DNA from 3 places in the Paenibacillus sp. J22TS3 genome. Region 2 is predicted to be linked to each of the others. Evidence: riboswitches for the same ligand, from Rfam matches in the RefSeq annotation. Region 2 holds a riboswitch; each other region holds the start of a gene.
The links. A riboswitch is a leader RNA that binds a small molecule or an ion and turns the genes downstream of it on or off. The one in region 2 is predicted to bind thiamine pyrophosphate.
Positions count from the first base shown of each region.

Region 1: another riboswitch for thiamine pyrophosphate. It lies ahead of thiC (phosphomethylpyrimidine synthase ThiC); the one in region 2 lies ahead of KJS63_RS00920 (thiamine phosphate synthase).
Region 3: another riboswitch for thiamine pyrophosphate. It lies ahead of KJS63_RS18840 (ABC transporter substrate-binding protein); the one in region 2 lies ahead of KJS63_RS00920 (thiamine phosphate synthase).

Region 1 covers NZ_BOSF01000009.1:60,112-67,792, forward strand. Annotated here, with positions in the region: gene KJS63_RS22565 (M4 family metallopeptidase) at 1-175, opposite strand, end outside; gene thiC (phosphomethylpyrimidine synthase ThiC) at 493-2,262, opposite strand; TPP riboswitch at 2,454-2,563, opposite strand; gene KJS63_RS22575 (UvrD-helicase domain-containing protein) at 2,893-5,271, shown strand; gene KJS63_RS22580 (hypothetical protein) at 5,364-5,594, opposite strand; gene fabF (beta-ketoacyl-ACP synthase II) at 5,853-7,091, opposite strand; gene KJS63_RS22590 (helix-turn-helix transcriptional regulator) at 7,600-7,681, shown strand, end outside.
Region 2 covers NZ_BOSF01000001.1:195,434-203,114, forward strand. Annotated here, with positions in the region: gene KJS63_RS00885 (response regulator transcription factor) at 1-149, opposite strand, end outside; gene thiE (thiamine phosphate synthase) at 372-1,025, opposite strand; gene thiD (bifunctional hydroxymethylpyrimidine kinase/phosphomethylpyrimidine kinase) at 1,036-1,857, opposite strand; gene KJS63_RS00900 (MoeB/ThiF family adenylyltransferase) at 1,881-2,960, opposite strand; gene KJS63_RS00905 (thiazole synthase) at 2,957-3,724, opposite strand; gene thiS (sulfur carrier protein ThiS) at 3,727-3,930, opposite strand; gene thiO (glycine oxidase ThiO) at 3,927-5,057, opposite strand; gene KJS63_RS00920 (thiamine phosphate synthase) at 5,054-5,707, opposite strand; TPP riboswitch at 5,886-5,993, opposite strand; gene KJS63_RS00925 (ABC-F family ATP-binding cassette domain-containing protein) at 6,097-7,650, opposite strand.
Region 3 covers NZ_BOSF01000006.1:113,931-121,611, reverse strand. Annotated here, with positions in the region: gene KJS63_RS18875 (lactonase family protein) at 1-706, opposite strand, end outside; gene KJS63_RS18870 (CcdC family protein) at 1,152-1,643, shown strand; gene KJS63_RS18865 (VOC family protein) at 2,017-2,406, shown strand; gene KJS63_RS18860 (cold-shock protein) at 2,614-2,847, opposite strand; gene KJS63_RS18855 (cold-shock protein) at 2,936-3,136, opposite strand; gene KJS63_RS18850 (EAL domain-containing protein) at 3,417-4,457, opposite strand; gene KJS63_RS18845 (pyridoxamine 5'-phosphate oxidase family protein) at 4,654-5,076, opposite strand; TPP riboswitch at 5,251-5,361, shown strand; gene KJS63_RS18840 (ABC transporter substrate-binding protein) at 5,576-6,568, shown strand; gene KJS63_RS18835 (thiamine-binding protein) at 6,591-6,884, shown strand; gene KJS63_RS18830 (ABC transporter permease) at 6,881-7,645, shown strand; gene KJS63_RS18825 (ABC transporter ATP-binding protein) at 7,658-7,681, shown strand, end outside.

The DNA of each region.
Region 1 (7,681 bases), on a different contig from region 2:
ACTTATCGTCAACAGCAGAATTTTGTCTGTTACTTGCATCCTCCGCCGGATTTTGCAGAGAGTAGCCCTCTGCCTGGGCTGAGGCCCGGACAACCCCTATCCCCCATGCCCCATTCGTAATACAGACTACAGAGAGCATGGCCACCAACATTTTGCGGATTCTATTGCTGCTCAACCGCCCTACCTCCCCTATTTCCTGTTGATAGATGAATAGACGATAAGTTGAATTCAACTTATATTGCTATAGCAGACTAAAGTGCCTATCAATGGTTATATCGGGTGTTTAACCATATTTTTGTAGAAACATCGACAATAAACATCATAATTCGACTCATCAAAAAAAAAAAAAAATATAAAGCCCGAGCCTGGATGAACAGCATTCCTTGGACGCAGCGCCTTGGCTTGTAAACCAGCTTCCGGCGCTTACGTCTCGTACCATTCATTAACCTATCTCGGGCTTGTTCTATCTCTACTATACTACATTAAAATCTATTATTTGTAGATCACACTTCCAGCTTCCTTAAACTCCTTGGCCTTCAATTCCATCCCTTCCTGGATCGCGTCTTCACTATCCAGTCCGTTCTCCTTCGCATACTGGCGAATATCCTGGGTGATCCGCATGCTGCAGAATTTCGGACCACACATGGAGCAGAAATGCGCCGTCTTGGCCCCTTCAGCCGGGAGCGTCTCATCGTGGTACTCCATCGCCCGCTCCGGATCAAGCGACAGATGGAACTGATCCCTCCACCGGAATTCAAATCGTGCTTTGGATAGCGCATTATCTCTGTCTTGAGCTCCCGGATGACCTTTGGCCAGGTCGGCGGCATGGGCAGCGATTTTGTACGTGATCACGCCTTCCCGCACATCTTCCTTATTAGGCAGTCCCAAATGCTCCTTCGGCGTGACATAACAGAGCATCGCGGTACCGAACCATCCGATCATCGCTGCGCCGATGGCCGAAGTAATATGATCATAACCCGGGGCAATGTCTGTGGTCAGCGGGCCAAGCGTATAGAAAGGGGCCTCGTCACAGATTTCCAGCTGCTTATCCATGTTCTCCTTAATCTGATGCATCGGCACATGCCCTGGCCCCTCAATCATGACCTGCACGTCATGCTTCCAGGCGATTTGGGTCAGCTCGCCGAGCGTCTCCAGCTCCGCGAACTGGGCTTCATCATTCGCATCCGCGATACATCCCGGACGCAGGCCGTCTCCAAGGGAGAATGCGATATCATAGGCTTTCATAATTTCGCAGATTTCCTCGAAGTGGGTATACAGGAAGTTCTCCTCATGATGGGCCAGACACCACGCCGCCATAATAGAACCGCCACGGGAGACAATGCCTGTCAGCCGTTTTGCAGTAAGCGGCACATAGCGGAGAAGCACACCCGCATGAATGGTGAAATAGTCCACGCCCTGTTCGGCCTGCTCAATCAAGGTATCCCGGTATACTTCCCAGGAGAGGTCTTCCGCCTTGCCGTTCACCTTCTCCAGCGCCTGATAGATCGGTACTGTGCCGATCGGAACAGGAGAATTACGGACAATCCACTCGCGGGTAGTATGAATGTTCTTGCCGGTAGACAGATCCATGATCGTATCCGCCCCCCACCTGGTCGCCCAGGTCATCTTCTCCACTTCCTCCTTAATAGAAGAGCCCACCGCGGAGTTCCCGATGTTCGCATTGATTTTCACTAGGAAATTACGCCCGATAATCATCGGCTCACTCTCCGGGTGATTGATATTGCTTGGAATGATGGCGCGGCCGCGAGCGACCTCGTCCCGGACAAATTCTGCGGAGACATTCTCGCGGATGGCGATATACTGCATCTCCGGCGTGATGATCCCTTGGCGGGCGTAATGCATCTGGGTGACGTTGCGTCCCGGCTTTGCCCGCAGTGGACGTTGTCCGTTTGAAGGGAACTGCTGCATATTGGCTCTTGGATCATTTTCCAGATAACCGTTGTCCTCCGGCTTGATCTGCCGTCCTTCATACTCCTCCACATCACCACGTTCCAGAATCCAGGAGCGGCGTCCCTGCGGCAGCCCCTTCGTAATGTCCGTTACCGCATCGGTATCGGAATAAGGGCCGCTCGTATCATACACACGGACCGGTGCATTCTCATGACTTCCATAGCTGTCCGAAGTTGGACTAAGGGCAATCTCCCGCATCGGCACACGGATGTCTGGGCGCGGTCCCTCAATATATACCTTGCGGCTGCCCGGAAGGGATGAAGTTTGAAGCTGCATCGTTTCTTTACTCATAACAAAAAAAGCCTCCTCTTTGTGTATCCGAGAAAGGCCAAGCGAGTGTATGGACAAAACAAGACCGGTCTTATTTCACACTTGGAAGCCCGGCTGGCTGCTGCATCCTGCCCCATTACAGAGCCGGAATATACGCGCATCGTACCGGTACAATCATGTGTTTATAAAATAAATGGTCTCTTGAAGCGGACAGCTTCGTCCATTTCAATTCCTCCGCTGGCATTACCCAGATCAGGTATAACGGTCGATAGTGGAATTCCTATCCTCTCAGCCCAAACCTTGAGCTCCCGCTTGATATGCAGTTGTCGGTACCATCTTAACCCAATTATGATAGATTTACAACGATAGAGTCTGGAGTGCTTCAAGCTGGGATGGTTGAGGGTCTGTATTGCTTCAAGCTACGGTGACTGAGAGACTCCGTGTTGCTGCCAAGCCAAGATAACCGGGAGTTCTATGCTGCTGCAAGCTAAGGTTACTGAGAGTCCAATGCTGCTGCAAGCCCGCCTTCAACTCTCTATCTGGCCATTTTCCCAGCTAGCTTCCCGCCTCTCTTCCCAGCCCTCTTCTATTGTATGTTTGGAAGAATAGAGGTATGCTTTTAAGCTGAATAAAAAGATAAAGGTGAATGACATGGGTGAATCCATTTACAATACACTTCCCGCGGGTGCGGCCCGCCGGAACATACCGGAAGCCCGGATCGCCGCCGAGCGGACCAGCCGTGACATCGTCGGTCCAGGTGAACCCGATGCGGCGTATTTCCGCACGCTTGAAGCAAGCGGTATTCTGCTGAATCCACCGCAAATTTCTGCTGTCCGGCACTTTCAAGGGCCGCTGCTTACGCTGGCCGGAGCCGGATCAGGCAAAACCTCCGTTCTTATCTGCCGGACGGGCTATTTGCTCTCGGTAAGAAGAGTCGACCCAAGGGAGATCCTGCTCCTGACCTTCTCCAGCAAGGCTGCGGCGGAGATGAGAGACCGTATCGCGGTTCTTCCGGGCATCCACCCCCACGATATCCGGCTGCTTCAGGCCAGAACCTTCCACTCCTTCTTCCTTCAATTGATCCGCAGACAGGGAAATGAACTGGAAATCTGGAACGAAATGCGCAGACAGCATATTTTATTAAAACAGATAATGCGGGAGATGGGACTGCAGGACGCCTATCAGCCGGAGACGTTGTTATCCGTCCTCTCCTCCTACAAAACGAGTCTAACCGACATTCAGGATATACCCGAAGACAGTGTCACCGAACGGGAGATCAAACGGATTCTCCTCCAATATGAACAGTGGAAGCTGGATCACGAGAAAATGGATTTCGATGATGTCCTGATCCTGGCTTATCGCATGCTCAAGAACAATCCCGCTCTGCTAAAGACGCTGCAGGACCGGTTCCGCTATATCATGGTAGATGAGTTCCAGGATACGAACCACCTTCAATATGAGCTGGTAAAAATGATCGCCGCCCCGCAGAACCATCTGATGGTGGTGGGAGACGACGACCAGACGATCTACTCCTTCAACGGGGCGCGCAGCGAGTATATTTTAAAATTTGAACAGACGTATCCTTCCGCCAAGGTAATTACCTTGGATATTAATTACCGCTCGGGAGCGCGGATCGTTGGTCTCGGCAATGAAGTAATCCGGCATAATAAACTGCGCCGCAGCAAAACTCTGCGAGCCGCCAAATCCGGCCCAGGCAGCCCGGTGTACACCCGCCCGCTGTCGAGTGACGAGGAAGCCCGCCATGCGCTCGACCGGATTGAACATGAGGTTCTCACTGGAAAACGGTCCTACGGCGACTACGCCATCCTCTACAGATCATCCAGCAACAATCGGGCTATCCTGGAGCAGTTGATGATCCGGGAGATCCCGTACATTGAATACGGGGATGGCCAGCTGCTCTATGAGAATGCCCTGGTTCTTCCGCTGGTGGACCATCTAAGGCTGGGGCTGAACCGCAGGGACTTTACAGCCATGGAAAGTGTGCTGCCCACGCTCTACATCAATCGGGAGCGCGGCATGTCCCATATTGTGCAGCAGGAATCCCAGCGGGCCAAGAAAGGGCCGCTTGTTCATCTGCTAACCCTATCCGGCTTGAAGGACTTTCAGCTCGCCAAAATCAAAGACAGGCTGCAGCTGATCCGAAGCTTGTCCTCCATGCGTCCTGCAGCTGCTATCGCCATGATGCGGGAGAAATTCTACAACGCCTATGTGGAAGCGGATGAGCGCAAGCTGCTGACCCAGCACAAGGAAATGATCAAGGAAATGCTGGACGAGCTGGAGGCTTCGGCAGAACGGTTCGACACGGTGGCAAGCTTCCTTGGCTTTATTAGCGATGTGATTCAGAAAAGCCGGGAGCGGAGCGCCGACAAATCCCAGGAGCAGGGCGACCGCGTGGCCCTGATGACCATTCATCGCTCCAAGGGACTCGAATTCCCGGTCGTTATGCTGATCGGAGCCATCGAAGGCAGTCTCCCGCACAGCTCGGCCATCGAGGCCGACCGGATGAACGATACCGCCTATCCTGAGGCGGGCGGAGCGGGCAAAAGCGCAGCAGCCCTTGAAGAGGAGCGGCGGCTCGCCTACGTCGCGATCACCCGTGCCAAGGAGGAGCTGATCATCAGCTCCCCCGCGAGGTACCGCGGCAAGAAAGCGGCCGTCTCCCGCTTTCTGCTCTCGGCCTTCGGTGGCGACGCAGCCGAAGGCGCCTTGGCGGCTGCGGGCGCATCGCGCTCCCGCAGCCGGGAGACTTCCCCGGGCGCTGCGCACGCCCGGGGAGCGGCCCCGAGTCCGCACAGCGCTCGGGGCACGGGCACGGCTGCGGGCACGGGGGCAGCCCGCAGCCGCAGCCAAGCGGCGGGGCAGACGCATACCGTCGCCGCCTGGCTGTGCCAAGGTCCAGGCTGTATCGCCTGGACCCGGGTGTCGGCGAGGGATGAGCACCTCGCCGCGAAGCCCTGCCCCCTGTGCGGGAAGCCCATGCACAGGGGCAAGAAGGGCGTGCCGGTGTAATTGTCCGGCACGTCCCGGTCTTGCGGGCAGCGGCAATCAGCACGCTGCCCAGGATGTCATGGTTCCGGGCGGGCGACACATCTGCGTACCGCTCAACCGGAACCGTTCACCGCTGCGTACCACGTGCCATCGCCCGAATCCGCCACGCTACGCACCACATGCCGCACCGCCCGGAGGATCGCTTCACTGCGCTCCTCGTGCCCTCTCCCGAGCAGCTGGCATGCGGCCAAGCTATCGCTGCGTGGCACAGCTTGCGCTCTACCCTGCCAAGCAGGAAGAACCACAACAAGCCCCATGATGCAGAATGCTCTCCCTTGCATCATGGGGCTTGTTCAATTACTGCAAACTCCCGACTCCTCACAACATGTCCGGAGGTTCCCTTACACAAAATCCCGCAAGACTTACTTTACTTGTATATTCCTGCTAACGCCTGTTAACTTCAATTTCGGCCAACTCTGCTAACTCTAATCTAATTTCCAAAGCTTCTAACTTTAATTTTCTGCTAACCTTCTTACTTAAATAGGCTCTGAACTAGCCGCCGCGCGCACTTAGACTCAGTCCAAGCTTGTTAGAACGTCCGTTTACTGCTCATATTTCTTCAGCACAATCACAGCATTATGACCACCGAATCCGAACGAATTCGATAACCCGATTTGGAGGGATGCGGCACGCGCCGTGTTCGGCACGAAATCCAGATCATAGCCCTCATCCGGCTGATCGAGGTTAATCGTGGGCGGGATAATACCTTCCCTCAGACTCTGAACAAGAGCAATCGCCTCTGCTCCCCCGGCGGCGCCGAACATGTGACCCAGCATGGATTTATTAGCCGTAACCGGAACCCTCAAAGCGCCTTCGCCAAGCAGCTTCTTAATCGCTACGGCCTCTGCCGCGTCCCCAACTTGAGTGCTTGTGGCATGTGCGCTGATCACGTCAATATCCTCTGTGGTGATTCCGGCCGAGCGAACCGCGCTCTTCATCGCCAGGTAGGCTCCGGTTCCCTCGGGGTGCGAAGCCACCATATGATACGCATCCGAACTGGCTCCATACCCGATGACTTCCCCGTAGATCTGCGCTCCCCTTCTGAGTGCATGGGACAGGGATTCCAATACCAGGATACCCGCGCCCTCACCCATGACAAAGCCGTCGCGGTCTTTGTCATAAGGCCGGCTGGCCTTCTCCGGCTCATCATTTCGCACAGAGAGAGATTTCGCGTTGCCAAATCCGGCTAATGCCAGCGGATTAACCGCAGCTTCCGTCCCTCCGGCAAAAATTATATCCGCCTCCCCGCATGCGATGACGCGGAAAGCCTCACCGATCGCCGTATTCCCAATTGAACAGGCAGTTACCGGTGACAGGGACGGGCCCATGGAGCCGAGCCGGATACTGATCATTGCAGCGGCCATATTGGAGATCATCATAGGTACCAGAGTCGGACTGACCCGTCCTGGCCCTCGCTCATTCAGCAGCTCCACATTGTTCACCAGCGTCTCGATGCCTCCAATGCCCGAGCCTACATACACGCCAAGGCGCTCCCGGTCGATCTCATCCAGCTTAAGGCCGGAATGCTCCAGCGCCTGCTCCGCAGCCGCGAGTCCCAGCTGGCTGAAGCGATCCATTTTTCTTGCCTCCTTACGTCCCCAGCGTCCTTCCGGATCCAACCCTCTGACCTGCCCTGCGATCTGTGTCTTATAGGCCGATACATCAAAGGAATCAATCCTGCTGATTCCAGACCGGCCTTCCTTAAGCCCAGACCAAAATGTGTTTAGATCATTGCCTAGCGGGGATAAAATCCCCATTCCTGTGATCACAACTCTTTCCATATATCCTCTCTCCTTTGCATTAACTTCTCATTACATCTGAACTAAGCCTACACATCTTTATCTTCCTGAAGGTAACTACTGTGATCTAGCAGCGTATAAATAAGCCGGTTAATTGCCGTAGTCACCTGATTTCCTGTATTCCTCCATAGCTCCCAGCTACTCCAGGCTGTTTATGGCGGTAGTCATCTGACTGCCCAGAACCTTGCACCGTGCCCTCAGGAAGACGTAGGCACAAGCTTCACAAAACCATCCCTAATAAAACACTGTCTTTTTAAGTGACTGGATTTAACGGACTAGTTGTGCAGCCTCATTTTTTGTTCAACCACTGTACAAGCCAGCCACTGGAGCAAGCCTGCCCGTCCAGCACGCGGAGTGAGCCCGTCTTACGGAGTACCGCGACTGGGAAAGTTCGTTCATGCTATTTATTTTATCCTTTAGTTATCCTATTACAAGTTTCTGTTTATCCTAGTATAATTAACACTACAATAACACCGAAAGGACGTCTGCCATGAAACCGGAAGCCCGTCTTGAAGCATTGTCCGAATTTCTCAAAGCTCAGCGCTCCAAAATCCACCCCCATACCGTAGGAC
Region 2 (7,681 bases):
CCGCTCTCAGTATGTCGTATTTCAAAACCCGCCTGATTTAAAGCTGATGTCAGCTTCTCACACGCCCCATCCAGCTCACCGACAATCAGTATCCACTCATGTAAGACGGTGTCCGACCTCCTTTTGTGCCCTTGCTTATTTTGGCACACAAAAAGAAATCCATACTTCCCGCGGGAAGTATGGATTTCTTAAGCATGAATTTCTCAATATGAATATCGGCTCAGGCGGCGGTTATCCTTCAAGCGTTCCTGGATAACTCCAATCCTCCATCTTAAGAAACATTAGCTGTTAGTGAAATATATGCGGCTTGACTATACAACCATACTTCCGTTTGACCGCGAACCCTTGGTGTACTCACCAATTTAAAAGGCTTAATGGAGATCGGCTTTTGCCGATTGCACAGCTTCCTTGAGCCGCTTGGCTGCGGCTTCCGGGTCCGCTGCCCCTGCAATGGCTGATACCACAGCAATGCCGTCCGCACCAGCCAGGATTAACTCGGAGGCCACTTCGCCATTAATACCTCCTATGGCCGTCATAGGAAGCGTAACACCGCTGCTCCGGATGTTGCTTAGAATAGATGGTCCTTTGGCTTCTTCGGCATCCATCTTGCTGAGGGTCGGATAAATAGGACCAACCCCAATGTAATCCGCTCCAAGCTCAGCTGCGGCCCTAGCCTCTTCGACAGTATGTGTGGACACGCCTAAGATCATATGCTTCACTCTTTCGCGGATCATCGCATGATCCCCATCATCCTGCCCCAAATGCACCCCGTCCGCGCCAATTTGAATCGCAAGCCCCACATCATCATTAACAATAAAGGGGATTCCGTGATGATGGCAGACATTTCTTAATTGCATCGCCAGCATTAAACGCTCGGTATGGTGAAGGGACCTCACTCCCTTTTCCCGGTATTGGAACAATGTAATCCCGCCCCGGATGGCTGCTTCAAGCACCTGAACAGGGCTTCGCCCCCTACAATTTGAACTGCCCATCACCAAATACAAGCTTAACAAGTCTCTATTCATTTGACTCAAGCTATCTCATCCTTCCGATGTCCAGTCTGTTCCGGTATGCCCAATGATTCACCGGTCCATGCCCGGCGCCCATGCTGATCGGTTGGCTGATTGCCGCCTCTATGAAGTTCTTACCCAGAGCTACAGCTTCTTGAACAGAAAGTCTCTGTGCCAATCCGGATGCTACAGCCGAAGACAATGTACACCCCGTTCCATGTGTATGCCTTGTCTTGTACCGGGGCCCGGAGAACCAGAATTCCTCAGTGCCTGTAAACAAATAATCCTGGGAAGTCTCACCTTCCTCATGAAAATGCCCGCCTTTGATCAGCACACCGCTGACACCAAAGCGGGAAATCCGCTCAGCCGCAAGCCTCATGGAGTCTTCATCGACTATATCCACACCACTGAGCAGCCGGGCTTCAGGAAGATTTGGCGTAATCAGCCGGGCTAACGGGAGCAGCCTGTGAACCAGATCATCTAAAGCCTCGTCCTGAAGAAGAGAGGCCCCGCTCTTGGACAACATAACCGGATCCACCACCAGGTTGCGCCATTCCCACCGCTTCACACTTTGTACAACCGCTTCAATGATCTCCGAGCTGTACAGCATGCCCGTCTTCACGGCATGGGGTCCCAGATCCTCTCCAATTGCAGTAAGCTGCCGTCTAACTGTATCAGGGGGCACGGGAAACACATCGGATACCTCAACCGTATTCTGGGCGGTCACGGCAGTAATGACACTCATCCCGTAGACGCCAAGCTCCTGAAATGTTTTGAGGTCGGCCTGAATGCCGGCACCGCCTCCCGAATCCGAACCGGCAATGGTTAACACGCGCGGTATACTCATATCTGACCGCCCTCCTTTGCTAATTAACCAAAGAACCGATGATAAATCGTTTTAGCTTCCGTGATATCTTTGGTTCCATGAACCATGGCGCGCCCGTCCTTAAATAGCACCAGCCGCTTATCGCCCATCGTCAGCGAGACAAGGAATGGATTGCGTTCTACCACCCCTTCATTCAGCTGGCTGAGCAATTCCGCTGTCTTGCTCAAGTCAATCTCCCTGCGAACAGGCGGGCGGATCTGAACAGTATCTCTGCCGCACAACACCTCGGTCTTCTGTAAGTTCCCGGAAGATAAATAAGGATAAGTCCGCTCTGGGCCGCAGGAGAGACAATCCATCTTCCTGGCACTTCCGATCTTAATCGATGCTTGTTCATTACGCCACAAATCAAAGGAGAGCAAGGTTCCCCGGAGCGCCTCTTTGCTGCCGGTTAACAGCTTCAATGCCTCTGTGGTCTGATGTGCCACCACGGTTTGAACCGCAGAGGGGATAATGCCTGCTGTATCACAAGTATCCCCACCCAGGGGAATTGCGCCAAGCAGACAGTTCAGACAAGGAGTCTCTCCCGGGAGAATGGTGTATGTAATCCCATAACTGCCAACACACCCTCCGTAAATCCAAGGGATCCGGTGTTTCTGGGAAATATCATTAATCAGGAGACGGGTATCAAAATTATCGGTGGCGTCCAGGATCAAATCGACCCCAGGCAGCAAATCCTCAATCTCCTGCAAGGTCACATCCATGACAAAGGCCTCTACTGTAACTTCCGAATTGATCGCGAGAAGCCGCTCCTTGGCCGCTACAGCCTTTGGCAGCCTTGCTGCCGCGTCAGATTCAGAGAATAGCTGCTGACGCTGCAAATTGCTCCACTCCACATAATCACGGTCCGCGAGCACTAGATGTCCCACTCCCGCGCGGGCCAAAGTCTCCGCAATCCCGGTGCCGAGCGCGCCCACCCCAACAATCAGGACTTTGCTTCCCAACAGCTTCAGCTGACCGTTCCTGCCAATGGGAGTGAATCTTTCTTGTCTGGAATAGCGGTCTGCACTTGACCTGCTGTCTGTGCTCCCGGTTGAACCGGCAGAACCGCGTTCCTCTTCATTCATGTTGTAATCATCCCTTCCTGCGGACTGCTTGCCGCAGCATATCTTTTTACCGGAATCCGCCCCGCTTCAAACCCCAAGCGTCCGGCCTGTACCGCCAGCTTCATCGCTTCAGCCATCTTCACTGGATCAGCCGCACCCGAAACGGCCGAATTGAGAAGCACACCATCCGCTCCAAGCTCCATGGCATAAGCGGCATCCTTTGGTGAACCAATGCCCGCATCCACAATCACCGGCACCTCGGCCTGTTCAATAATCAGCTCAAGATTAAACGGATTGACGATCCCACGTCCTGCCCCGATGGGTGAAGCTCCCGGCATAACGGCATGCACACCGAGCTGCTGAAGTCTTTTGGCCAGAATAACATCATCAGAAATATAAGGTAGAACTATAAATCCTTCCTCAAGGAGTATTTCACACGCTTTCCAGGTTTCCAGCGGATCAGGAAGCAGCGTACGGGGATCTCCGATGACCTCAACCTTGATCATATCACAAAGTCCGGATGCTTTCGCGAGTTTGGCTATTCGCACCGCCTCCTCTGCGTTCTCGGCACCCGCTGTATTCGGCAGCAGTGTGTAACGCTTCAAATCAAGGCGTTCGAGAAAATGCTCCTCACGCGGGTTGGATAGATTCAATCTGCGTACCGCAAAGGTTAATATTTCCGTCCCGGAGGCTTCAACCGCCTGCCCCTGTACATCTAAGTCAGCAAACTTTCCGGTTCCCAGCAGCAAACGGGAGTGGAACTCATGTGATCCAATTGTTAACATCATTAACCGCCTCCTACAAAATGTACAATTTCTATGGAATCCCCATCCGACAATAAAGCCTCTTCATGCTGATCCTGGTGCAGAATGTCATGGTTTTGCTCCACCACCACGGTTTTGACACCCAAATCCAAGCTTTCCAGAAGATCGTGCACCGTTCTGATTTCCTGGTCTAACGTCATGATCTGACCATTGATCCGAATCTTCACAGCACCATTTCCCCTTCCCTCTGTCTCTGATAACGGTCCGGACTGAAGGGCTCAAGATTGATCCCGGGTGGGGCAATTCCCTCCATTACATTAGCCAGGATGCTTGAGCTTACCGCACTCATCAGCACTCCGTTACGGTAGTGTCCGGCTGCAGCGTAAAGTCCGTGAATCCCTGAAAATCCACCCAGATACGGAAGTCCGTCGGGTGTCTTCGGCCTGTGTCCAGACCAGGCTCTGATAAATTGACTGAACCGGATTTCAGGTATGTACTCCGAGCCTGCGCTTAACAGCTTATGCACGCTGTCAGCCCTAACTCCAGACGAACGATCCCCTGGATAACTGGTTGCTCCAAGCCACAGCTTATTTCCTGGTTTGGGAACGATGTACACATTGCGGGCATACAGCGTATGTGTGAGCAGCGGTGATTCGGAATGGACCTCCACGATCTCACCCTTAACCGGCTCAAGGGGAAGCGTTAGCCCCAATGGCTGAAGCAGCTGGTCCATCTGCCAGCCCCCGGCAAGTACAGCCTGCTCACACTCCAGGAATCCCCTGGATGTCATAACCCCTTGAACCGAGCCGTTGATCTCACGAATCTCCGCAGCTTTAGTCTGCAGCAGGAGTTCTGCTCCTTTGCTCTGAGCGCTGTACGCTAGAGCTTCCGTAAGTCTGCCAGGAAGCAGCTGGGTCTCCTCTGCCCTGTAAACCGCTCCATGAAGTGCTTTGCACAGGGCAGGCTCTGCCGCCTGCAGCTTCTCGGGCCTCCACCATTCGCCGGAGCAATCAGCCAGCATGACAGCATGCAGCTCCTCCGCTTCTTGGCCGTCTCTTGCCGGAACGAGGAACCCCCGCTCGTTCAGACCAGCGTCGATACCGCTAAGCTGCCGCAGCTCGCGGATGACGGAAGGAAAAGCATCGCGGCTGAGCCGGGCCATGCTCTTAAGCTCTGGATGCTCGAAATGCTCACAATCCGCAGCCAGCATGCCAGCTGCCGCCCCGGAAGCCCCCGAAGCCAACTCCCCCTGTTCCACAAGGGCGACCTTCTTGCCCCGCTTGGTTAACTGATAAGCAAGAAAGCACCCGATTACTCCGCCGCCGATGATGACTGCGTCATATCTGCTGCTCATTTTCTCTCCAACTCCTCTCGTGATAAACCACCGATGGTCTCTTTAAGCAATGCCTGCCGATATTGCCCGGCTGCCCCAGCCGGATCTGGCGAGCCCATAACGCCCGACATCACGGCAATCCCATCGGCACCTGCCTGAAGAACCTCCGATACTCTGCCGGGGGTGATTCCCCCAATTGCAATTACCGGAATAGCCGATGGCCCGCACAGGTTAGCAAGTTGATGCAGCCCCCTTGCGGTTAATCCTTGTTTCGACGATGTCGGATAAATGTGTCCATAAATACAATAATCTGCTCCCTGACCGGCCGCCTCCAGCAGTTCTTCTGCATTGTGGATGGAGCGTCCGATCATTGTACGGCTGCCTACCACAGTCCTGGCGCGGATTGCGGAAAGGCTCTTCCTGCCCAGCTGCACACCACCGAGCTTATAAGCTTTGGCAATATCTGCCCGGTCATTGATATACAGTTTGCCCGCAGGCATCCCGGCTTCAAGGAGCTGTTCCACCGCATAAGACAGCTTATGAGCACTCCAGCTCTTTTCCCTAAGATGAAAAGCATCAAGATATGGATAAATGGCGATAGCATACCGAACAAGTTCAGGCACATCTTTCGTTCCATCTGAAATGACATGAAACTTAGGCAGACCGTTCATACGCTGCTTCCTCTCCATCGGTATAAATTGAACGCAGCCTGTAAGAGCGCACAAAAAAGCCGCTCTCGCAGAGAGCGGCTGAACGTGTATATCAAAGCAATGAAGCTAAGCTCTGAGGACCACCTTACACCGGCTTGAATGACTTGCATTGCTAAGCTAAGCTGGTGGAATGCTGGTTCCATCACGATTACCACTTCCCTACGCTGGTATAACCCAGATCAGGTGCAAAGGGTCCGGATGCTTAAAGCTTCCATCTCAGCCGAATTTGGCCCCCCTAGTGTGTAACTATTAAGTTAATGACAGTGTAACATGTTTTGGAAACAGATTGAACCCTAATTTCATGAACAAGCTTGTTCACAAGTGTGAGTTACACCTGAGTTAAGCTTTAATCAGGCTTTTTTTGTTGACCAAGCTTCCACGTCCCAGGTTTTGGTCACCCAATCTTCATAGAAGTCAGGTTCGTGGGAGACAAGGATCACAGTCCCTTTGAATGCCTTAAGCGCACGCTTCAGCTCTTCCTTCGCAACGACATCCAGGTGATTGGTAGGCTCGTCAAAAAGAATATAGTTCGTCTCGCGCATCATCAGCTTGCAAAGACGGACCTTTGCCTGTTCTCCCCCGCTAAGCGCCTTAAGCGGCCGGGTAATATGCTCATTCTTGAGACCACAGCGGGCAAGATGCGCACGGACCTCGTGTTGGTTAAGGTGGGAGAACTCATTCCATACATCATCAATCGGAGTGATGTTCTCAGCCTTGACCTCCTGCTCGAAATAAGCCGGGAACAGAAAATCACCTTGATAGATTTTTCCGCTGATCGGTTTGATTTTGCCAAGTATTGTTTTGAGCAAAGTTGATTTACCCACACCGTTACAGCCAACAATTGCAATTTTGTCCCCGCGTTCGATAATCATCGACATCTTTGGAAGCAGTGCGTGTGTATAACCGATTTCAAAATCAATGCCTTCAAACACCGTTTTTCCGCTCGCTCTGGCCTCTTTGAAACCAAATGTCGGCTTGGCAGCTTCTTCAGGTCTGTCAATACGCTCAATCCGCTCCAGCTGCTTCTCGCGGCTTTTTGCCCGACCCGAAGTGGAATAGCGGGCTTTGTTCCGCTGAATGAAGTCTTCCTGCTTCTTAATGAACTCCTGCTGCTTCTCATAAGCGTCAATATGTTGATTCTTGTTGATGTCGGCCATCTCCAGGAATTTCTCATAGTTGGCGGTATAACGGGTAAGCTTGGCAAATTCAAGATGGTAAATGACATTAACGACCTTGTTCATGAACTCCGTATCATGGGAGATCAGCATGAAGGCATAAGGATAGTTCTGCAAATAGTTCGTCAGCCACTGAATGTGCTCGACATCCAGATAGTTGGTAGGCTCATCGAGCAGCAGCACATTTGGCTTCTCCAGCAGCAGCTTTGCAAGCAGCACCTTGGTGCGCTGCCCACCGCTAAGGGCTGACACATCACGGTCAAGGCCGATCGCGGATAGACCCAGACCGTTCGCCATTTCCTCAACCTTAACATCAATCAGATAAAAGTCGCCGATATCCAGCTGCTCCTGGATGTCACCCATCTGAACCAGCAGCTCTTCCAGCTCTTCAGGCGTGGCATCTCCCATCTTGTTCGTAATCTCCATCATTTCCTTCTCAAGTTCAAGAAGAGGAAGAAAAGCATCTTTCAACACATCTCGTACTGTCTTGCCCGGAGTCAGCACGGAATGCTGATCCAAATATCCATAACGGACCTTGGGAGTCCATTCGACCTTGCCGCTGTCTTTAAGCAGCTTCCCGGTCAATATATTCATCAGTGTGGATTTCCCCACACCATTTGCGCCCACCAGACCCACGCGCTCTCCGGCCAACAGGCGGAAAGAGACATTTTTAAACAATGTGCGGTCCCCGAAATTATGGGAGACATTCTCTACTGTTAATAAGCTCATAAAAAAGTACTGCTCCTATCTGTATAATTAA
Region 3 (7,681 bases), on a different contig from region 2:
CCAGATCACCGCCAGCCTCATTCAGAGAGTATACCGTGACGGTATTATTGAGCTCGTTAATTCCATAAGCCCACTTTCCGGTTTGGTGAATCTTAAAATGTCTTGGACCAGCACCTGGTGGAAGCTTAATTTCCTTGTGAGTAACCAGCTTGCCATCCTCAATCCGGTAGATCACAATTTGATCGAGCCCCAAATCTGATACATATGCAAATTTGCCGCTGCGGTCTACAACTACCGAATGGGCATGGGCCGCTTCCTGACGGTCTTCCCGGTGCCCCCTGCCTACGTGCTTGACCCGGGAAGCCAGCCCCTTAATCGCTCCGTTCCGATCCAGATGATAGCTGCTGATCTCCGCACTTCCGTAGTTGACCAGATACAGCTGCGATTCCTCACCTGGAACATGGCATATGTAACATGGGGAGTGGCCACCCGTCGTTTCACGGTTAAGCTCGCGAAGCCGTCCATCCTGCTGGTCGATTTCGTAAGCTGCAATCTGGCCTTCCTCAATCTCACCAACGGCATAAAGCCGCGTTCCTTCCTCATTGACCACGACAAAAGAAGGGTTCTCAATCCCGTCTGTGCTGTGGACCAGACGAAGCTCCCCGCTCTCCTTGTTCAGGGCCACCAAGTGTATTCCGCCATCCTCTGCTGAGGAATAGCTTCCTACATACAGCAAAATCTCGTTTCCATTCGCCTGAATCGCCATGCTTCTCAAGTCTCCTTTTTGTACATAAATTCGACTACTCTACAAGGGTATTAAAGCTATTATAACGTCTCCTGCCCCAGTTGGTCCGCCCTAGGCTTTCCCTGCGTTTGTCATGAGGTCCTTCTGTGATTGTAATATAAGAAGGTTATTTTTTACAGTAGTGCCCAGATACTTACCTAGGGGCCATCGGCCTGCTGCTGTGAAGCTGATCTTTACAGCGGACTGGTCTTTGTTTCTGCCTGCTTAATGTATATACCCGAAAATTGCCCGTTCCTCATGTGCTCCTGCCAGTCAAGCCTCTACAGGTGACCGGATTGGCCTGTCGCATGCCGCAGCAACCGCAGTAATCTGAAATGATCCGGGCTCCTTATAGTTCAATCCTGGCATAGGATTGTGATATAATATAAAGACATGAGCTTGCCAAAAGAGAAAGGGGCCTGAATTTATGCAACTCAGTCCTTCATACTTACAAATTGCTGCTACAGTGGGCACTTTAATCATGGCCCTGTTAACTATATTCATCCGGCTTAAGGCCAGTAAGCGGCCGGTTACAGTTAAGAAGATCATCATGCCTCCGGTTGGCATGACCACCGGTTTCTTCATGTTCATTGTACCCGCCGTCCGGATTCCTTGGCTGTGGGGGATTGCGGCATTTGCCGTCGGTTGGCTGCTGTTCTCTTACCCACTCATCCGCAGCACCAAATTTGAAGTTATTGAGGATCAAGTATACGCCCAGCGTTCGCGGAGCTTCATCGTTGTCCTGCTCGGCCTGCTGGCGGTCCGTATGCTTCTTCACGAATTTATTGAACAATACGTCTCGGTGCCGCAGACAGGCGCGCTTTTCTTCCTTCTTGCTTATGGAATGATTACGCGCTGGCGCTTGTTCATGTGGAAACATTATCAGACCCTCCTCAAGGATCGAATCCCTGTGGAGTAACGGATAGATACAAACAAGGGGTTATCCTTAAATGGATAGCCCCTTGTTCTGTGTTTAGGAGTTTTGTTTGTGTTCGAAAGGCTCCGAGAACGAACGCCCACTCCCATCGCTGTTGGTTTCGGATTTCTCGAATTATTTCCAGCGGATGAAATCCAAAACCAAAGGTGAACGCTAGCGCTTGACCGCGGGTCGTTCGCCTCTCCGCGGCTCTGGCGAAATCCCGCACCAAACAACAAACAAATCAGAGCAAAAGAAGCCGCCTCTTTGTATATAGAGGTTACCGGAAAACTTATCTGATTATTCCTACTTGACAGGTAAGCTTTCAAAATCTCATAATCGTTAGTAATTTATAAGCTCAAGGAGGAGGATACATATGAGACAACGGAGAATTGATCATGTTGGAATCGTGGTGCGGGATATTGAGACTTCCACCCGTTTCTATACGAGTGTGCTGGGGCTGGAGCTAAAGGGCACATTACTCCATACGAACGGGGTATTTAAACTTGCTTTCCTCGGCTATGGAGGAAGTGAGGAGACCGAAATTGAGCTTATCCAGGGCTATAGCGACAAGCTGCCTTCGGAGGCAACCGTGCACCATTTTGCAATCACAGTGTCTGATATTGAAGAGGAATTCCGGAGAATTCAGGCGATCGACGGCGTTAAATTTATAGATACGGAAATAACAACTCTACCCAACGGACACCGCTACTTCTTTATTTATGGACCTGAACGAGAGTGGATTGAGCTGTTCCAGCGCAGTTAACCTGTAAGTTACAGAGACAACATTAAAATACGCAGACGAGGTGGCTCTGGAATGCTCTCAAGAAATCCAAAACCAACTGCTTGACAGGTCTCGTTCATGTCTGCGATGGAGCAACGTTCGCTCTCGAAGCGTTTGAACACAAACCGGACTCCTGCACAAAAACAGGGGCCGTCACTTGACGGCCCCTTGCTGTGTTCACACGATAACCTATTGATCGATCTGAACACCCTTCTTGAGGGATTTCATATCAGCATTGTTGTTTACGAGTTGGGGAAGCATCTTAGTGCTCTTCTCCATCTCAGACGAACATAGAGGGCAAGCAGGAGTATAGTCAAACGCAAAATTATCCCTCATCCATCCGTTGCAACTATCATTGGTACAGGACCAAATCGGCGTGATCTCCTCAGGAATTTCTTCTAACGTTTTCTTCCGATAATTCATGATTATCCTCCTTTTATTCCTTCCTACCTCTCAAGAAAAAAAGAAAAAACTGCCCTCAACGCACACGTTAAGGGCAGTATGGTTTGCGTTACAGTTTTACAACGTTTTCAGCTTGCGGTCCACGGTTGCCTTGTACAACGTTGAATTGTACGCGCTGTCCTTCGTCAAGCGTCTTGAAGCCTTCGCCAGTAATAGCGCTGAAATGCACGAATACATCGTTGCCGCCTTCAACTTCGATGAAGCCAAAGCCTTTCTCAGCATTAAACCATTTAACTGTACCTGTTTCCATTTGGGGTAGCCTCCCTAAAAGTAGAAAAAAATTAATATGCTCCTTTTTTCCGTAAAAAAAAATTCACACATTGAAAAAAGTTCCAACCGTAACAAGTGACACTCTTTTCAATATGAGAATATCGCTTCAAGACTTAACTTAACCTAATTATAATCCTTTTTCCAGCAAAAAGCAAATAATCACCCGCACCTTATGGAAAAACTGGAAATAAAAAGGCTCCTGTTCAGAGCCCTTCAGCGAAGTGCGATTATCCTATCCATACGGCTGGAATCTCCGTTGATTAGGCAGAGCTGGGCATCAGCTTCTGCGGGGGCTGCGGCATCGGTCTGCCGAACAGATATCCCTGGGCGAGCGAGGCGCCATAAGTACAGCAGAACTCAAAATCTTCACGTTCTTCAATTCCTTCAGCGAGCACCTGACCGCCAAAATCCTGGGCCCTTTCAATGATATTCAGGATCTCCTGCTGTTTGAGGCGATCTCGGCTGCAGCCACCGACCAGCCCCCGGTCAATCTTAACGTAATCCGGTTTAAGGCGGGTCATTTCTTCCAGTGTGGAATAACCGGACCCTACATCGTCCAGAGCTACCGAAATCCCGTTTCTCCTATATTCTGTGAAAATGTCCAGCAGGTTCGTCATATTATGGATCTGCTCTGTCTCCACTACTTCAAACACAAAGTCAGCTGGATTCAGCGAGAGCCTCTCGATTGCTGCAAAGGTATGGGTAAGACAGTATTTTGGATTATAGATGGAGGACGGAAGAAAATTGATGAATCTTTTTAAGCCGTGGGGAAGATACTGCGCGCTCAGCTCAATGGCTGAGATACGGGCGGCCCGGTCAAGAAAGGAATGAAGCCCAGTCTCCCGCGCAATCTCGAACAGCTCGAACGGATTGAATGGATACTGGATTTGCGAAGGACGTAGGAGAAATTCAAAGCCAATCACCTCTTCCGCAGCACTTACGATGGGCTGCATATGACTGGTGAATCGCTTGCCGACAATAATATCAACGACATCATTATGTTTGAAGCGAGCCTCCATTTGAGGCAAGGATGCCCATACCCATCGGTCACCCTGCTTACTAGAACCTTCAATGTTCACGTAAACTTCTGTCTTGTCCGCCAGCGCAGATCGGCGTACAGACCGAAGCAGCTGAAGCAGCTCGGCTCTTGAGCAGTAAGACACCCGGCATGCATCCGGATCACAGATCGGGGTGAACCCGTCTTGTCTTAACAACGAAACGAGCTCGGCTGATGCCGGGCGCAGTGAAATGACTCCCTTATCCTCAATTGGCCCCTGAACGCTGCAGCTGCTACAGATCATAAAAATCCCCCTTGGCACTTTTTGCCGAATTATGTCGAGTTCATTATATCATGCACAGGACGTAATACCTAGGTCTTGACAACTATTTTTCGAAGGTAATCTAAGAACAGAGCCCTCCTTTTTCAAGGCTAGATCTGCAGCGCTAGAACATAAGAAAAGCCCGGAGATTGTCCCGGGCTTGATGGATCTATGTGTATTACTTGTCCGCTGCCCATACCTGTCTGTCCGAACCCTTGGCTGCAAATTCAATCCTGGATGGAGTAAGCTTAATCACCACATAATCAGGATCATCCGGTCCGCTAAGATAAGGCTTGAAGTCATCCCTCCATACCTTTGACTTTAAGTCCTGAGCATCACTTACCGATGCCTCCCCTTCAATCTCCACCACGTCACCCGTTCCTCCCTGCTCATAGCCTAACAGCAGGGCTGCCTTCGGGTTATTCTTAAGCTCTTCCACCTTGTGTGTCTTTCGGTCAGTAGCCAAATATATGCTGAGTCCCTCATGGTAGATGGCCATATAACGAACCTTGGGGCCACCGTTCTCAACGGTTGCCAGTGAACCAAATTTGTTAGCCTGTAATGCCTGTTCGATCTTCGATTCCAACTGCTGACGATCCATGATTGTCTGCTCCCTTTCTATAGTAAATTAAAGACATGGCATAACTATGGAAGCTTCATCCATATACCACACAACGTTAGTGTACCCTGTTCACAGCCTGCTGAACCGTCTTCCTTCCTTTACAAGACCGCAGGGGTGGGACTATAATACTCCTAGCAGTACCACCCGCTTAACTTCATAGACCCGGGGAGCTGGAATTCGGCCGGCTGAGAGTGTATCCCAAAGATACTAACCCGTATACCTGATCTGGATAATGCCAGCGTAGGAACGAGAAAAGTATGGTTACCCATTCTTTCATACGCATACAAGGCGTCCTGTCCAGGGCGCCTTGTCTTTATTTATGTGGAATTAGACGCGGCTTCCCCGCTCTAATCCTATATGCAGATTCATGTTATTGATTAGGCTGTTGGAGAGTAAGTCGGGATTCAAATTGAGGTAAGGAGAGATTCAATTGAACAAGAAAACCTGGGGCCTGCTCCTGCTGATCTGTCTGATTGTGATGACCGCGGCAGGCTGCGGAGCTTCGAAACAAACGGATAATGCGGACACCAGCGCCGGCAAGACCGCAACATCCACCGAACCGGCCAAGCAGAAAAACATCAAGGTGGTTCTGGACTGGACCCCCAATACGAACCATACAGGGCTCTATGTTGCCAAAGAGCTCGGTTACTATAAGGATGCTGGACTAAATGTGGACATTATTCAGCCGGGAAGCGGCTCTGCGGATAATATGGTTGCTTCGGGCGCGGCGGAGTTCGGTGTCAGCTATCAGGAGAGCATTACCCAGGCCCGAACGCAAAATGTGCCTCTGGTCTCCCTGGCGGCTGTGATTCAGCACAATACGTCCGGCTTTGCGGCACCCGTTGACCGCAAGATCAAGTCACCGAAGGATTTTGAAGGCAAAAAATACGGCGGCTGGGGTTCACCAGTAGAACAAGCCGTGATGAAGTCCATTATGGAGCTTCAAGGTGCCGACGTCAGCAAGGTAACCAACATCAACATGGGGGATGCTGACTATTTCACCGCCGTGAAGCGGGATATCGACTTCGCCTGGATTTATTACGCCTGGACCGGAATTGAAGCCCAGCTTCGCGGGGAACCGCTCGACATGCTCTATGTTAAAGACTACTCCGAGAAGCTTGATTACTACACTCCGGTGATTGCCTCCAGCGAGAAAGTGATCTCTGGGGATCCGGAAATGGTTAAGGCGTTCATGAGTGCCACTTCAAAAGGATATCAATATGCGATTGACCATCCGGAGGAAGCTGCCAAGATTCTGCTGAAGGCCGCGCCGGACTTGGATGAGAAGCTGGTCATGGCCAGCCAGAAATGGCTCAGCCCCCGCTATAAGGATGATGCGCCGCGCTGGGGAGAGCAGAAGGAATCTGTCTGGAAGAACTATTCCGACTGGATGTATGAGCACAAGCTGCTCGACAAGCCGCTTGAGGTAAGCAAGGCCTATACGAACGATTATCTGCCCGCAGCCAAATAAATAACCAGGAAGGAAGATTACAATGGCAAATACACTGCTCAGTGTTCAGATTATTCCGAAGACTCCAGGCGGTGAAGACGTGATCCCCTATGTGGACCGGGCGATTGAAGTCATTCAAGCCTCCGGTGTGAAACATCAGGTTAACGCCTTGGAGACGACGATGGAAGGGGAGCTTGACGAGCTGCTGGATATCGTTAAGAAAATGAATGAGGCTGTTATCGAGTTCGGCAGCCCAAGCATTATTTCCCAGATCAAGATTCTATACACGCCGGAAGGAGCGAGTATGGATAAGCTGACGGAGAAATACCGTCCGTGAGATCATGGTTTAGAACTGTATGGCCGCCCCTTGTGGCGGTCATCTTGTTTATCATCGTCTGGCAGGCGGCGGTCTCCACGCTTGGCATTGACAAATGGCTGCTCCCGGCTCCTTCCGACATCGCCAGAGAAGCGGCCGTGAATCCCGAAAATCTGTGGGTGAAGACGGTGTCCACACTCCAGCTGACGGTTCTAGGGCTGGTCATTGGCGTGGCGGTTGGTCTGATTCTTGCTTTTGTCCTTCATTTCATTCCGTTATTGAAATCAGCCTTCTATCCCCTGATTATTCTCAGCCAGAACATTCCCACCATTGCGCTGGCTCCGCTGCTTGTTGTATGGTTCGGCTTCGGCCTCACCCCGAAGCTGATTATCATCACTCTGGTCTGCTTCTTCCCGGTGGCGGTGGCCGCCATAGACGGCCTGTCCAGAACAGACCATATTATGCTGAATTACATGCGCATGATTGGCGCAAGCCGGGGACAGATTTTCCGCAAGCTGGAACTGCCCTACGCGCTTCCCTCCATCCTGTCCGGGATTAAGATTGCTTCCACTTATAGTGTCATGGGAGCGATTATTGCTGAATGGATTGGGAGCGGCACAGGCATTGGCCAGTATCTGATGATGCAGAAGTCATCCTTCAGGACAGACCGGATCTTTGTGGCCATTATGATCATCGTCCTGATGAGTCTCCTGATGTTCACGCTGATCGTTCTGCTGGAGAAATGGCTGATCCGTTACAAACCCGACCAAACAAATAAATAAGGAGTTATGAAGATGAGCGATGTCACAATCCAAGAA